4 regions of the Streptomyces sp. Qhu_M48 genome follow, and region 4 is predicted to be linked to each of the others. Evidence: riboswitches for the same ligand, from Rfam matches in the RefSeq annotation. Region 4 holds a riboswitch; each other region holds the start of a gene.
The links. A riboswitch is a leader RNA that binds a small molecule or an ion and turns the genes downstream of it on or off. The one in region 4 is predicted to bind cyclic di-AMP.
Positions count from the first base shown of each region.

Region 1: it holds a riboswitch for cyclic di-AMP, as region 4 does, so the genes downstream of both, ACRRSS_RS26705 (M23 family metallopeptidase) here and ACRRSS_RS03250 (transglycosylase family protein) in region 4, are expected to answer to the same signal.
Region 2: it holds a riboswitch for cyclic di-AMP, as region 4 does, so the genes downstream of both, ACRRSS_RS20050 (LysM peptidoglycan-binding domain-containing protein) here and ACRRSS_RS03250 (transglycosylase family protein) in region 4, are expected to answer to the same signal.
Region 3: it holds a riboswitch for cyclic di-AMP, as region 4 does, so the genes downstream of both, ACRRSS_RS34405 (M23 family metallopeptidase) here and ACRRSS_RS03250 (transglycosylase family protein) in region 4, are expected to answer to the same signal.

Region 1 is NZ_CP195432.1:5,952,361-5,955,557, forward strand. Features, by position in the region: gene ACRRSS_RS26700 (GntR family transcriptional regulator) at 1-237, opposite strand, end outside; gene ACRRSS_RS26705 (M23 family metallopeptidase) at 440-1,210, opposite strand; cyclic di-AMP (ydaO/yuaA leader) riboswitch at 1,223-1,383, opposite strand; gene ACRRSS_RS26710 (M16 family metallopeptidase) at 1,584-2,951, opposite strand; gene ACRRSS_RS26715 (M16 family metallopeptidase) at 2,978-3,197, opposite strand, start outside.
Region 2 is NZ_CP195432.1:4,416,194-4,419,390, forward strand. Features, by position in the region: gene ACRRSS_RS20040 (phosphocholine-specific phospholipase C) at 1-802, shown strand, start outside; gene ACRRSS_RS20045 (DUF6197 family protein) at 895-1,536, opposite strand; cyclic di-AMP (ydaO/yuaA leader) riboswitch at 1,908-2,064, shown strand; gene ACRRSS_RS20050 (LysM peptidoglycan-binding domain-containing protein) at 2,070-2,933, shown strand; gene ACRRSS_RS20055 (phosphoribosyltransferase family protein) at 2,927-3,197, opposite strand, start outside.
Region 3 is NZ_CP195432.1:7,637,347-7,640,543, reverse strand. Features, by position in the region: gene ACRRSS_RS34410 (PP2C family protein-serine/threonine phosphatase) at 1-972, shown strand, start outside; cyclic di-AMP (ydaO/yuaA leader) riboswitch at 1,174-1,319, shown strand; gene ACRRSS_RS34405 (M23 family metallopeptidase) at 1,331-2,479, shown strand; gene ACRRSS_RS34400 (aldo/keto reductase) at 2,529-3,197, shown strand, end outside.
Region 4 is NZ_CP195432.1:639,845-643,041, forward strand. Features, by position in the region: gene ACRRSS_RS03240 (cytochrome P450 family protein) at 1-387, shown strand, start outside; gene ACRRSS_RS03245 (transglycosylase family protein) at 522-1,610, shown strand; cyclic di-AMP (ydaO/yuaA leader) riboswitch at 1,869-2,043, shown strand; gene ACRRSS_RS03250 (transglycosylase family protein) at 2,047-2,772, shown strand; gene eno (phosphopyruvate hydratase) at 3,083-3,197, shown strand, end outside.

The sequences.
Region 1 (3,197 bases), 5.3 Mb from region 4:
GTCGAGCAGATCGGCCGCCTCCTGGTCGGTGGGCTCGGCGACGTGCGCGCCCGCGTGGCGGCGGGTGACGACGAAGCCCTCGGACTCCAGGGTGCGCAGGGCCTCCCGGACCGGGACGCGGGACACCCCGTACCGGCGGGCCAGCTGTTCCTCGGTCAGCCGGCTGCCCCGCTCGAAGACGCCGGAGACGATGTCGTCCCGGATCGCCGTGCATACCGAGTGCGCGGGAATGCGCATGTCCGACCTCCGCCTTGGGTCTGCGCGAGTCAATTCGAGCGGCGCCTGTTCTGCGCCCGATCTGCGACTCTATTGCAGCTCGCCGGAATTTCCGATGCCCCAGCGGAATATGGCCGCCTTTTGACCGACGAAAAGCCCCGGCTCAGTACGAGCCGGGGCTTTTGCGACGCGCGGTGGTCCCGCCGCGCCGGGTGGTCTCGGGTCAGACGTCGACGCCGCGCGCCCGGAGGTAGGCGACCGGGTTGATGTCGGAGCCGTACTCGGCGGTCGACCGCGCCTCGAAGTGGAGGTGCGGGCCGGTCGAGTTGCCGGTGGAGCCGGAGACGCCGATCCGCTGGCCGGGCTCGACGGTCTGGCCGACGTGGACCCCGACGGAGGCGAGGTGACCGTACTGGGTGAACGTGCCGTCGTTCATCCGGATGACGATGTTGTTGCCGTACGCGCCGCCCCAGCCGGCCTCGACGACGGTGCCGGAACCGACGGAGACGACGCTGCTGCCGTAGGCGGCGTGGAAGTCGATGCCGGAGTGGCTGCCGGAGGACCAGAGGGAGCCGCCGGTCTGGTAGCCGGTGGAGACGTACGTGCCGGCGACGGGGAGCTGGAAGGAGGCGAGGCGGCGGCGCTCGGCCTCACGGGCGGCACGCTCCTTCTCCGCCCGGATCTCCTTGGCGCGGGCCTCGGCCTTGCGCTCCGCCTCGGCCTGGGCCTTCGCCTTGGCGGCGGCCTCGAAGGCCTCCCGCTCCTGGGCGGCGGCCTGGGCGTTGAGCCGGTCGACGAGGGAGTCCTCGGTGATCACCTTGGTGAGCCCGGTGTCCTCGGCGGAGCGGGGCTCCGTGTCGGCGGCGAGCGCCGGGGAGGCGAGGGTTCCGATGACGCCGGTGGTGGCCAGCGTCGCGGCGCCGGCGAAGCCCACGCTGCGGCGCGCCATCCGGCTCGGACCACGATGCTTCCCGGTGGCACGGGTGAACGCCATGTAGGGGCTGATCCTTTCCTTCCCTCTCGCCTACCGGGTTAGCTGACGGGTTCGGAGCAGGAAGGTCTCCTACGAGCTCCTCCGTACGAGACGAAGGCGCCCGATTCACCCCAGGGACGTGGGTCCCCGGCTCCCCAGGCTCGCGCCTGACGGGGACTCGGCGATGTCTGTCCGATGCCGCGGGTGCGGCACGTGCAACTGACGAACAGACGGCCCGACGCTATGCGGATCGTCTTTCAATCACCAACCAGACCGGCTTTTTGTAAGACATGCCACAGGGCAAACGATCACCGTCACCCCCAATACGGACAAAAGGGAGGACCCCGACGAACTAGGCCGCCGGGGTCCTCCGTTGTCGTGTCAGAGGCCGGAATCAGCCCGTCACGACGGTCACTTCACCGATGCCGAGCGCCCGCACCGGCTCCGCGATCTGCGCCGCGTCACCCACGAGCACGGTGACGAGCCGGTCCACCGGGAACGCGCTGACCACGGCCGCGGTCGCCTCGACCGTGCCGGTCTCGGCCAGGCGCGCGTACAACTGGGCCTGGTAGTCGTCCGGGAGGTGCTGCTCGACCTGGTCGGCGAGCGTCCCGGCGACGGAGGCCGCCGTCTCGTACTTGAGCGGCGCGACGCCCACCAGGTTCTGCACGGCCGTCTCGCGCTCGGCGTCCGTGAGGCCCTCCGCGGCGAGCGTCCGCAGCACCTTCCACAGGTCGTCGAGGGCCGGACCGGTGTTGGGGGTGTCCACGGAACCGCTGATGGCGAGCATCGAGGCGCCGTTCCCCCCGGCGTCGGAGCGGAGCACCTGCCCGAACGCCCGCACGCCGTACGTGTAGCCCTTCTCCTCGCGCAGGACCCGGTCGAGCCGCGAGGTGAGGGTGCCGCCGAGGCAGTACGTCCCCAGGACCTGGGCCGGCCAGACCGAGGCGTGCCGGTCCGAGCCGATCCGGCCGATCAGCAACTGGGTCTGGACGGCGCCGGGACGGTCCACGATGACGACCCGTCCGGTGTCGTCGGCGGTGATCGGCGGCATGGGGAGCGGCTCGCCCGGCTCGCCCGTCCAGGCGCCCAGTGTCTCCGCGAGGACCTTGTCCAGGTCGACGCCGGTCAGGTCGCCCACGACCACGGCGGTGGCCGTGGCGGGCCGGACGTACGCCTCGAAGAAGGCACGGACCGAGGCCGCGTCGATCGCCGCGACGGTCTCCTCGGTGCCCTGGCGCGGCCGGGACATCCGGGACTCCGCCGGGAAAAGCTCCTTGGAGAGCTGCTTGGCGGCGCGGCGGCCCGGGTTGGCCGTCTCGTGCGGGATCTCGTCCAGACGGTTGCGGACCAGGCGCTCGATCTCGGTGTCGAGGAACGCCGGCGCGATCAGGGCCTCGGAGAGCAGCCCGAGCGCCTTGGGCAGCCGGGAGACCGGAACCTCCAGGGAGACCCGTACGCCCGGGTGGTCGGCGTGCGCGTCGAGCGTGGCGCCGCAGCGCTCCAACTCGGCCGCGAACTCCTCGGCGCTGCGCTGGTCCGTGCCCTCGGAGAGCGCGCGGGCCATGATGGTGGCGACCCCGTCGAGACCGGCGGGCTCGGCGTCCAGCGGGGCCGGCAGGAAGATCTCCACGGCCACGACCTGCTGGCCGGGCCGGTGGCTGGTCAGCAGCGTCAGGCCGTTGTCCAGGGCTCCGCGGTCGGGGGCCGGGAAGGCCCACGGCCGGGCGGCGCCCGGCTCCGGCTGCGGGTGGAAGTCCATGCTCGTCAAAGACGCGGCAGCGTCGGTCACTGGTCCGCTCCCTCTTCGTCGTCGTCGCCGTTGTCGCCCCGCTCGGTCGCCAGGGGCTCGTAGACCAGGACCGCGCGGTTGTCGGGGCGCAGCGCGGCCGCGGCGGCGGCCCGCACCTCCTCGGCGGTGACGGCCAGGACCCGGTCGACGGCGGTGAGGGCGAGCTGCGGGTCGCCGAACAGCACGGCGTACCGGCACAGTTCGTCCGCCCGGCCG
Region 2 (3,197 bases), 3.8 Mb from region 4:
CAACATCAGCGCCTGGCGACGGAAGGTGACGGGTGACCTGACCGGCGTCTTCGACTTCGCCCACCCGGTGTACGGCGTGCCGGCCGGCCTTCCCTCCACGGCGAAGGTGATCGGCCAGGCCACCTGCAAGCCGCTGCCGAACCCGGCCCCGCAGAACAACACCCTGCCCGCGCAGGAGTCGGGCACCCGCCCGGCGCGCGCCCTCCCCTACCAGGTGAACGGCAACCTCGACCGCTTCGAGTTCGGGTCCGCGGGCAAGATCCTGGCCTGGTTCTCGATGGCGAACCAGGGAGCGGAGGCCAAGCGGGCGGCCCATTTCTCGATCCACCCGCACCAGCACCGCGACACGGCCGCCTGGCAGTACACGGTCGACCCGGGCGCCACGGCGACCGACTACTTCAACATCGGCACCGGGTCGGGATCGGGCAAGTACGACATCTCGATGATGGGCCCCAACCGCTTCCTGCGCCGCTTCCTCGGGGACGCCTCCAAGGCGGGCAAGGCGGTCGAGGTGGCGGCCCGGTTCGCGCCCGAGGCGGGTACGGGCCGGACGGCGCTCTGGTTCCGGATGAGCAACACCTCAGCGGGACCGGTGACCTTCACGATCCGCTCGAACGCCTACCGTACGGACGGCCCGTGGACGTACACGGTCCCGGCGAACTCCACGCGGGAGGACTTCTTCAACGCGGTGGCCCTCCACAACGGCTGGTACGACTTCACGATCGTCGTCGACATCGACGGCACCTGGTCGCGCCGGTACACCGGCCACATCGAGACCGGCGCCGCGAGCGTCACCGGCTGACGCCGGCGGCCGGGCGGCCCGGCGGCCCGGCGGCCCGCGTCGATGAGCCGGGGGCGGCTTCCGGGCCACCGCCCGGCTCATCGGCACGGCCGTCAGCGGCCCGCGCGCGCCGCGCGGTGGATCGTGGCGTCGAGCAGGGCCACCGCGTCGGCCGCCGTACGGCCCGGAGCCCGGTTCCAGGGTCCGATCAGCTCGCTCCAGCCCCGCGACCGGAGCTCGGCCATGATCCAGGCGGCGGCCTCGTGCATGGTCGGGGCGCTGCCGTGGCCGAGCCGGTGCGCGGCGAGCAGCGCTCCGCAGACGCACCGGGCCCCCCGTGCGTCACGCAGCTTGTACGGGGCGTTCTGCCAGCCCCACTCCGTCAGGACGAGGCGCGCGTAGCCGAGGTGGACCGAAGGGCGCAGATCCGGACGGCCGACACGGCGCCAGGCGTGCAGCCGGTCGGGCAGGACGGCCGCGATCCGGCCAGGGAGGCGGTGCTCGGCCGGCGGGGACGGCGGCAGCGCGACGAGCGCGTCCGCGACGAGGCGGTCCACCGGCACGGTGAGCAGATCCCGCCAGCTCTCGTCGGGCGAGGACGCGGGCGACAGTACGGGCGTGGGCGGGGACGTGGGCGGGGAGGGCGGGGCGGTGGTCAAGTCCGTGACGACACGCTGCCAGGTGGCGCTCTCATAGAGCTCGGCGGCCTCGCGGTCGAGTCCGTCGGGGGTGAGCAGGGCGGCGGAGGGGGACATCCGGGCAGCTCCTCGGTCGGGGTCACCTCATCTTTCACGACGAATGTCGGTTTTGCGACTTCTGAGGGCAAGTGTCCACCTCTTCGAAGCGGCCTTTACCGCCCACTCCTTAATTTATGGAATCAAAAGCCCTATTCGGACATACGGTCGCTGGTGACGCGACTCACTTTCCCGGGACGAGGCTCGCGGCAGGAGTCCGCGCATGCCGGGCCGGACAAGGAAGTTCGAGGGACCTTCGGCGCGTTCGATCTTGAATTCGTCGAATTCGGTGATCCAATTCCCGGGCCCGGGGCTCCGGTCCTCTTGTTCTCTGTCGCATTACTGGCCTACGGTCACCTCCATTCGAGCGGATCGCCTAATCCTGCCACCGCTCGAAATACCTCCCTTTTCACCCGACGGCAGGAGCGGGGGACCCACGAATACGCCGGCCCGGAATCCCGGGACGGCTCGGGGTGCAGCCGCGTGCGCGCGGCCGGACATCTCCCGTCCGAACCCGACAGCTCACCCCGCAGGCGCCGGAGAGGAATCCCGTCATGCCTGCTCACGGTAAGCACCGCCGCCCCCGACGCCGCGCCGTCTCCCATGGACTCGCGCTGGTCGGCACAGGTGGAGTCGCCCTCGCCCTCCCGCTGATCGCCCCCGCGGCGGCCGGTGCCGCGCCCGTCTCCGGCGCCCCGGAATTCACCACCCGGGCCGTCGCCGCCCCCGCCGCTCCTGCCGCGGCCCCGGCCGCCGCCAAGGCTCCCGCCGCCCCGGCCGCCGCCCGTACCTACACCGTCGTGAGCGGCGACTCGCTTTCCCTGATCGCCCAGAAGAAGGGAATTCAGGGCGGCTGGAAGGGCCTTTACCGGGCCAACATGAGCGTGGTGGGTGACAATCCGTCACTCATTCACCCGGGCCTTGAACTGACGCTTCGTAAGGATTCCGCGAAGGCGGCTCCCGCCCAGGCGAAGAAGGCCTCCACGACCGAGCGGGCCGACCGCTCCGAGCGTCGGGCCGCCGCGCCCGCCGCCACCGGCACGGGGGCCTCCGCCGCCGGTGCCGTCCAGGCCGCCCCGGTCGCCGTCACCCAGTACGCGAACAACCTCGACGGCTGGATCCGCGAGTCGCTGGCCGTCATGGCCCAGCACGGGATCCCCGGTTCCTACGAGGGGATCCACCGCAACATCATGCGTGAGTCCTCGGGCAACCCGCAGGCCATCAACCTGTGGGACTCCAACGCGATGGCCGGCACCCCCTCGAAGGGCCTTCTCCAGGTCATCGACCCGACCTTCCGCGCCTATCACGTGCCCGGCACGTCGATGGACCCGTTCGACCCGGTCGCCAACATCACCGCCGCCTGCAACTACGCGGCCGACAAGTACGGCTCGATGGACCAGGTCAACGGGGCCTACTGACCCCGGAAGTGCCCGCTGAACCAGGAGGTGGCGAGCTCCGCCACCTCCTCCAGGGCGCCCGGCTCCTCGAAGAGGTGCGTGGCGCCGTCGACGACGGCCAGCCGGCTCTCGCAGCGCAGCAGGGACCGGGCCCGCCGGTTGAGGTCCAGGACCGGCGTGTCCCGGCCTCCCACCACCAGGAGCGTGGGAGCCCGGACCCGGGCCAGACGGTCGGCCGCGAGGTCCGGCCGGCCTCCGCGTGAGACGACGGCGGTCACCTGGGAC
Region 3 (3,197 bases), 7.0 Mb from region 4:
CTCGCCTCCGTCGGGCTGCACGTCTACAACGACACCGTCTACGAGGTCCCGGCCCTCACCGAGGCCCTGACCGTGCTCACCGTCTCCGCGCTCGCGCTCCTCATCAACCGGGTCGTGCGCCGCAGCGGCGAGCGGCTCGCCTCCGCGCGGGTCATCGCGGAGACCGCGCAGAAGGCGGTGCTGCCGACGCCCGCCGAGCGGATCGGCGGGCTGCAGTGCGCGGCCCGCTACGAGGCGGCGCAGGCGGACGCGTTCATCGGCGGCGACCTCTTCGCGGTCCAGGACACCCCGCACGGGGTGCGGCTCGTGCTCGGGGACGTCCGGGGCAAGGGCATGGACGCGGTCGAGGCCGTCGCCGTCGTCATCGGGGCGTTCCGCGAGGCGGCCGAGCAGGAGCGGACCCTGGAGGGCGTGGCGCAGCGGCTCGAACGGGCCCTGGCCCGGGAGGGCACCCGCAGGGACGGGCCCGACGCCTTCGAGGGGTTCACCACGGCCGTCCTGGCCGAGATCCCGCGCGGCGACGGCGGCGGCACCTTCGAGGGCTTCGTACGGGTCGTCAACCGGGGGCATCCGCCCCCGCTGATGCTGTACGCGGACGGGCGCCTGGACACACTGGAGCCGGGGGACTTCGCGCTGCCGCTCGGCATGGGCGATCTGGCGGCGTGGCCGGACCGGGCCGAGGCGCGACCGTACCCGCCGGGTGCGACGCTGCTCTTCTACACCGACGGTCTCTCCGAGGCGCGGAACCCGGAGGGCGTCTTCTACGACCCGGGGGCGCGCCTCGCCGGCCGGATCTTCCCGGGGCCCGAGGAGCTGCTCGACGCGCTCGTGGACGACGTACGGCTGCACACGGGCGGCCGGTCGACGGACGACATGGCGCTGCTCGCGGTGAGCCGGCCGGCGACGGGGCAGCCGGAGCGGCGCCGGACGATGCCGGTGGTGCCGCCGGGCGGGCCCGGTCACCGGTCGTAGTCGAGAGGTGTCGCTGCGATAACAATTGACGAAACGTCAGATCGCAAAGGTTTGGCCGCCCCTTACTGAAGGGGGGTCAACTCGGGCCATTCCCGCCCAATCCTGTGAATGATCAAGAGGAACGGCTTGGAATCGGGACCCCCTGTCTATTAACGTTCGATAACGCAGCGCGGTCGTCCCAGCCGCCGCAAGAGGCGGCACCGTGCGCACGCGCCGAATCCTGAAAAGGAACCGGGGAACCACTACTTGGGGTGAATCGGGCCCTTCGCACCTGTGCGACGCGCCCGTAGGAGACCTTCCTGCTCCGAACCCGTCAGCTAACCCGGTAGGCGAGAAGGAAGGAAAGGAGCGCGCCTTCGTGGCGTCCAACACTCCCCCACCCGAAGCCCCCTTCGATGCCTTCGGTGGTGGTGCGGGTCCCGCCGCTCCGGACACCGAGTGGAACCCCACCGAGGATTCCCTCCGCGCCCAGAACCGCTCCGGCGGCCGACACCGGGTCGTCAAGCAGCGCTCCAACTTCGCCCGTTCCTCCACCGTCCTCGGCGTCGGTGTCATCGCGGCCGTCGGCGCGGGCGGCCTCGCCACCGCGCAGGAGAGGCCGCCGGTGGCGATATCGCTGCCGGACCTCCCCGACCTCGGCCTGCCGGACGCCCACGACCTCCCCGGCGTCGGCGACCTCCTCCCCGAGGAGCCCCAGGAGACGGTCAGCGCGGCCCGCGCCAACCCCAACCCGCTCACCGTCGCCACGTACACCACGCTCGACGAGGAGCGGGAGGCGCAGGGCGGGCAGTACGTCCAGGCGTCCCTGACCGACCAGGCCGGTCCGGCCACGAACGCGCCGTCCGGCGCCGGCGACGCGGGCGAGGCCCTGCGCGCCCGCATCCTCCAGCAGGCCGAACAGCAGCAGGCCTCCGCCGACGCCGCCGACAAGGCGGCGGCCGAGAAGGCCGCGGCCGAGAAGGCCGCCGCGGAGGCCGCCGCCAAGGCCGACGCGGCGGAGAAGGCGGCCGCCGAGGCGAAGGCGAAGGCCGAGGCGGAAGCCAAGGCCAAGGCGGAAGCGGAAGCCAAGGCGAAGGCCGAGGCCGAGCGCCTCGCCAAGCTCGCCGCGAGCTACTCGATGCCCCTCTCCTCGTACACCCTCTCCGCCACCTACATGCAGTCCGGCTCGATGTGGTCCTCCGGCCACCACACCGGCCTCGACTTCGCCGCGCCCACCGGCACCCCCCTCAAGGCGGTCCACGGCGCCACCGTCAAGTCCGCCGGCTGGTCCGGCTCCTACGGCTACCGGATCGTCCTGGAGCTCTCCGACGGCACCGAGGTCTGGTACTGCCACCTCTCCTCCATGACGGTCGGCGTCGGCCAGACCGTGGGCACCGGCGAGACCATCGGCCGCGTCGGCGCCACCGGCAACGTCACCGGCGCCCACCTCCACATGGAGGTGCACACGGCCGGCGGTGACGGCATCGACCCGGCGCAGTGGCTCCGCTCCAAGGGCCTCAGCGTCTGACGCGGCCCCTCCCGGAATAGGCCCGGCGGTGCGGACGGTTGACCGACCCATGACCTCCCTCCGCCCGCTGGGCAGCTCCGACCTGCACGTCTTCCCCGTCGCCCTGGGCGGCAACGTCTTCGGCTGGACCGCCGACGAGGCGCAGTCCTTCGCCGTCCTCGACGCCTACACCGCCGCCGGCGGCAACTTCGTCGACTCCGCCGACGTCTACTCGGCCTGGGCCGAGGGCAACGAGGGCGGCGAGTCCGAGACCGTCATCGGCCGCTGGCTCGCCTCGCGCGGCAACCGCGACGACATCGTCGTCGCCACCAAGGTCGGCTCCCACCCCCGCTTCAAGGGGCTCTCCGCGGCCACGATCAAGGCCGCCGCCGAGGAGTCGCTGCGCCGTCTCGGCACCGACCACATCGACCTCTACTACACGCACTTCGACGACGAGTCCGTCCCCGTCGAGGAGATCGTCACCGCCCTCGACCAGCTGGTGAAGGACGGCAAGGTGCGGGCCGTCGCCGCCTCCAACATCTCCCCGGAGCGGCTGCGCGCCTCCCTCGACTTCGCCGAGTCCGAGGGCCTCGCCCGGTACGTCGCCCTCCAGCCGCACTACAACCTGGTCTCCCGCGAGACCTACGAGGGCCCACTCCTGGAGACCGTCGAGCGCGCCGGGCTCTCCTCCGTCCCGTACTACGGCCTGGCAGCGGGCTTCCTCACCGGCAAGTACCGT
Region 4 (3,197 bases):
CGGTACGACGGGCCCGTGGAGATGGCCACCTGGCGGTACGCCACGCAGCCGTTGACCATCGGCGGGCAGGAGATCCCGGCGGGGGACCCGGTGCTCGTGGTGCTCGCCGCCGCCGACCGGGACCCGGAGCGGTTCGACGGGCCGGACACCCTCGAGCTCGCGCGGCGCGACAACCAGCACCTCGGGTACGGGCACGGCATCCACTACTGCCTGGGCGCACCGCTCGCCCGCCTGGAGGGGCAGACCGCGCTCGCCACCCTGCTGACTCGCCTGCCGGACCTGCGACTTGCCGCCGATCCGGCCGAACTGCGCTGGCGTGGCGGGCTCATCATGCGGGGATTGCGCACGCTTCCGGTGGAGTTCTCCCCTTCCGTACGGGTCCACTGAACTGACGTGGCGTCAGAACTGTGATCTTCGCGTGATCGCGGGTCCATCGACTTGTGATGAGTGTTCGAATGCGGCTACGTTTCGCCGCAGTCTCAGCCGTCACGAGTCACATCCGTCACGCGAAAGGCGCATCTATGCGTTCCGGGAACGGACGACACCGTCGCCCCCGTCAGGCCCCCGCCATCGTCGTCGCCGCGGGCGTGACCGGATCCGCCATGGCGCTGCCTCTGCTCGCCACCGGATCCGCGTCCGCCGCGGACGCGGCCACCTGGGACCGGGTCGCCGAGTGCGAGTCCGGCGGTCAGTGGAGTGCCAACTTCGGCAACGGCATGTACGGCGGCCTCCAGTTCACCCAGGACAGCTGGGAGCGCAACGGCGGCCTCGCCTACGCGCCCAGCCCCGACCTGGCCAGCCGCGGCCAGCAGATCGCCGTGGCCGAGAAGGCCCTCGCCAAGGGCAGCACCGAGTGGGCCACCTGCGCGCCGATCGCCGGCCTGACGAACGACGGAAAGGCCACCGGGGTGAACCCTGGACCCACGTCCGTCCCGACGACCCCGGCCGCCGTCCCGGAGTCGAGCTGGAACACGGGACTCCCCGAGGCCTCCACGGCCACCAAGGGCTCCACGGGGGCCGGCAAGGCCGCCGAGTCCCCGCGGAAGGCCACCGGGCCGGTCTCGCCGACCGCGCCCGTGTCGCCCACGGCGCCCGCCACGTCCGTCCCGCCGACCGTGCCCGTCACGCCGACCGCGCCGGTGAGCCCCACCGCTCCGGCGGACTCGGCAGGCCCCTCCGCGCCGACCACCCCGAGCACGCCCGATACGTCCGTTACGCCCGGTACGCCGGAAGGTGACGAGACGTCGGCCTCGCCCGGCACCGGCAAGCACCGGGGCGACGCGGCTCCGGATGAAACCGACAAGAAGGGCAGTGCCGCCGAATCCGGTAGACATGCCTCGAGCAAGGACAAGCCGGCCGAAGAGTCCGAGGTGGCCCCCGTGACCGACGAAGCGACCAACAGGGACGCAACGGACAGTCAGGGCACTTCGGACGCGTACACCGTGCGGCCGGGCGACAGCCTGTCCGACATTGCACAGGAGAACGAACTCCCCGGAGGCTGGACCGCCCTCTATGACGCCAACCGGCGGACCGTGGGCATCGATCCGGACCTCATCCTGCCTGGTCAGAGCCTCGATCTGACGAACGGTTCGCCCGCGCCGGCGGTATGATTAGGGGTCAAATGTCCGGTTCTGGGTAAGTGAGACATGGGTCTCTTCGCCCCAACTGGCGTGTCGCGTCCGCGAAGTTTGCTCCCGTCACCTCTCACCTGCGCAAACACTCCCCACCGGAAGGCAAGGAGGGGCGATATTTCCGCAATGCGCCTCTTTGAACTTCCGGTGGGTCTGTGTCTACGGTCATCACCGCTCGCCACCGCGGGCCCCGTCGACCGAAACGCCGAATCCTGCCGTCGGCCGATGGGAACAGTCGTCGCGTAAGCGCCGAAGGCAGGAGTGGGGGACCCAAGGTAAGTGCCGGTCCCGGCCGTTGAGACAGACGGCCGACGATCGGCTTGGGGTGAAGCCGCGTGCTAGGACACGCGGCCGGGCAACTCTTCCGGCCCGAACCCGACAGCTCACCTCACAGGCGTCGGTGAGGAGAATCTCCATGCTGTTTTCCGGTAAGGGCAAACACCGCCGTCCCTCCAAGGCCACCCAGGTCGTCACGCTCGTCGGCGTCACCGGTGTCGCCGTCGCCGCCCCGCTGATGACCGCGGGCACCGCCTCGGCCGCCACGGCCTCCGAGTGGGACCGCGTCGCCCAGTGCGAGTCCGGCGGCAACTGGTCCATCAACACGGGCAACGGCTACTACGGCGGCCTGCAGTTCTCGGCCTCCACCTGGGCCGCGTACGGCGGCACCGCCTACGCCTCGACCGCCAACCAGGCGTCGAAGTCCCAGCAGATCGCCATCGCCGAGAAGGTCCTCGCGGGCCAGGGCAAGGGCGCGTGGCCGAGCTGCGGCGTGGGCCTCTCCGGCGCCTCGTACGACGGCGGCGCCGCCGAGAGCGCGCCGCAGCAGAACACCCAGCAGCCGCAGCAGGAGCGGAAGGCCGAGCAGCCGACCACCCGCAGCGAGCAGCGCCAGGCCCCGAAGAAGGCGACGCAGCAGCAGGCCGCGCCGAAGGCCGCCGCCAAGAAGACCGTCACCACGCCGACCGGCAAGACGGTCAAGAAGGGTGACGGCGAGTACAAGGTCACCACCGGCGACACCCTCAGCAAGATCGCTCAGACGCAGGGCGTGAAGGGCGGCTGGGCCAAGCTCTTCGAGCTGAACAAGGACGTCGTCGAGAACGCCGACCTCATCTACCCGGGCCAGCAGCTCCACCTGAAGTGAGCCCGGCGGTCCGCGTGAGTCCGGCGGCTCACGAGGACCCCACGACCCTCCCGCGGTGACCACCCCGACCCGGCGCGCCCTTCCCCGTGCGCGCCGGGCCGGGGTTCCCCCGTTTCGGGAGGACCTGACGGTTACCGCCCAGTAGATTCGGGGTCCTTCGTCCCCAGATGCATGCCCTTGGGTCCTTTTTCGTCCCAGGGGGCGGGCGCCCGGCTGGCCGGAGCCCCCGAGCCGGTTAGGCTCTTGTCGCAAGGCCGAGCGACCCTGCACCGGTCCTGCGTCACATCCAGCGTCACATCCCAAAAAGGAGATGCTCGTGCCGTCCATCGACGTCGTCGTAGCCCGGGAAATCCTGGACTCCCGAGGCAACCCCACGGTCGAGGTCGAGGTCGGCCTCGACGACGGCAGCACCGGCCGTGCTGCTG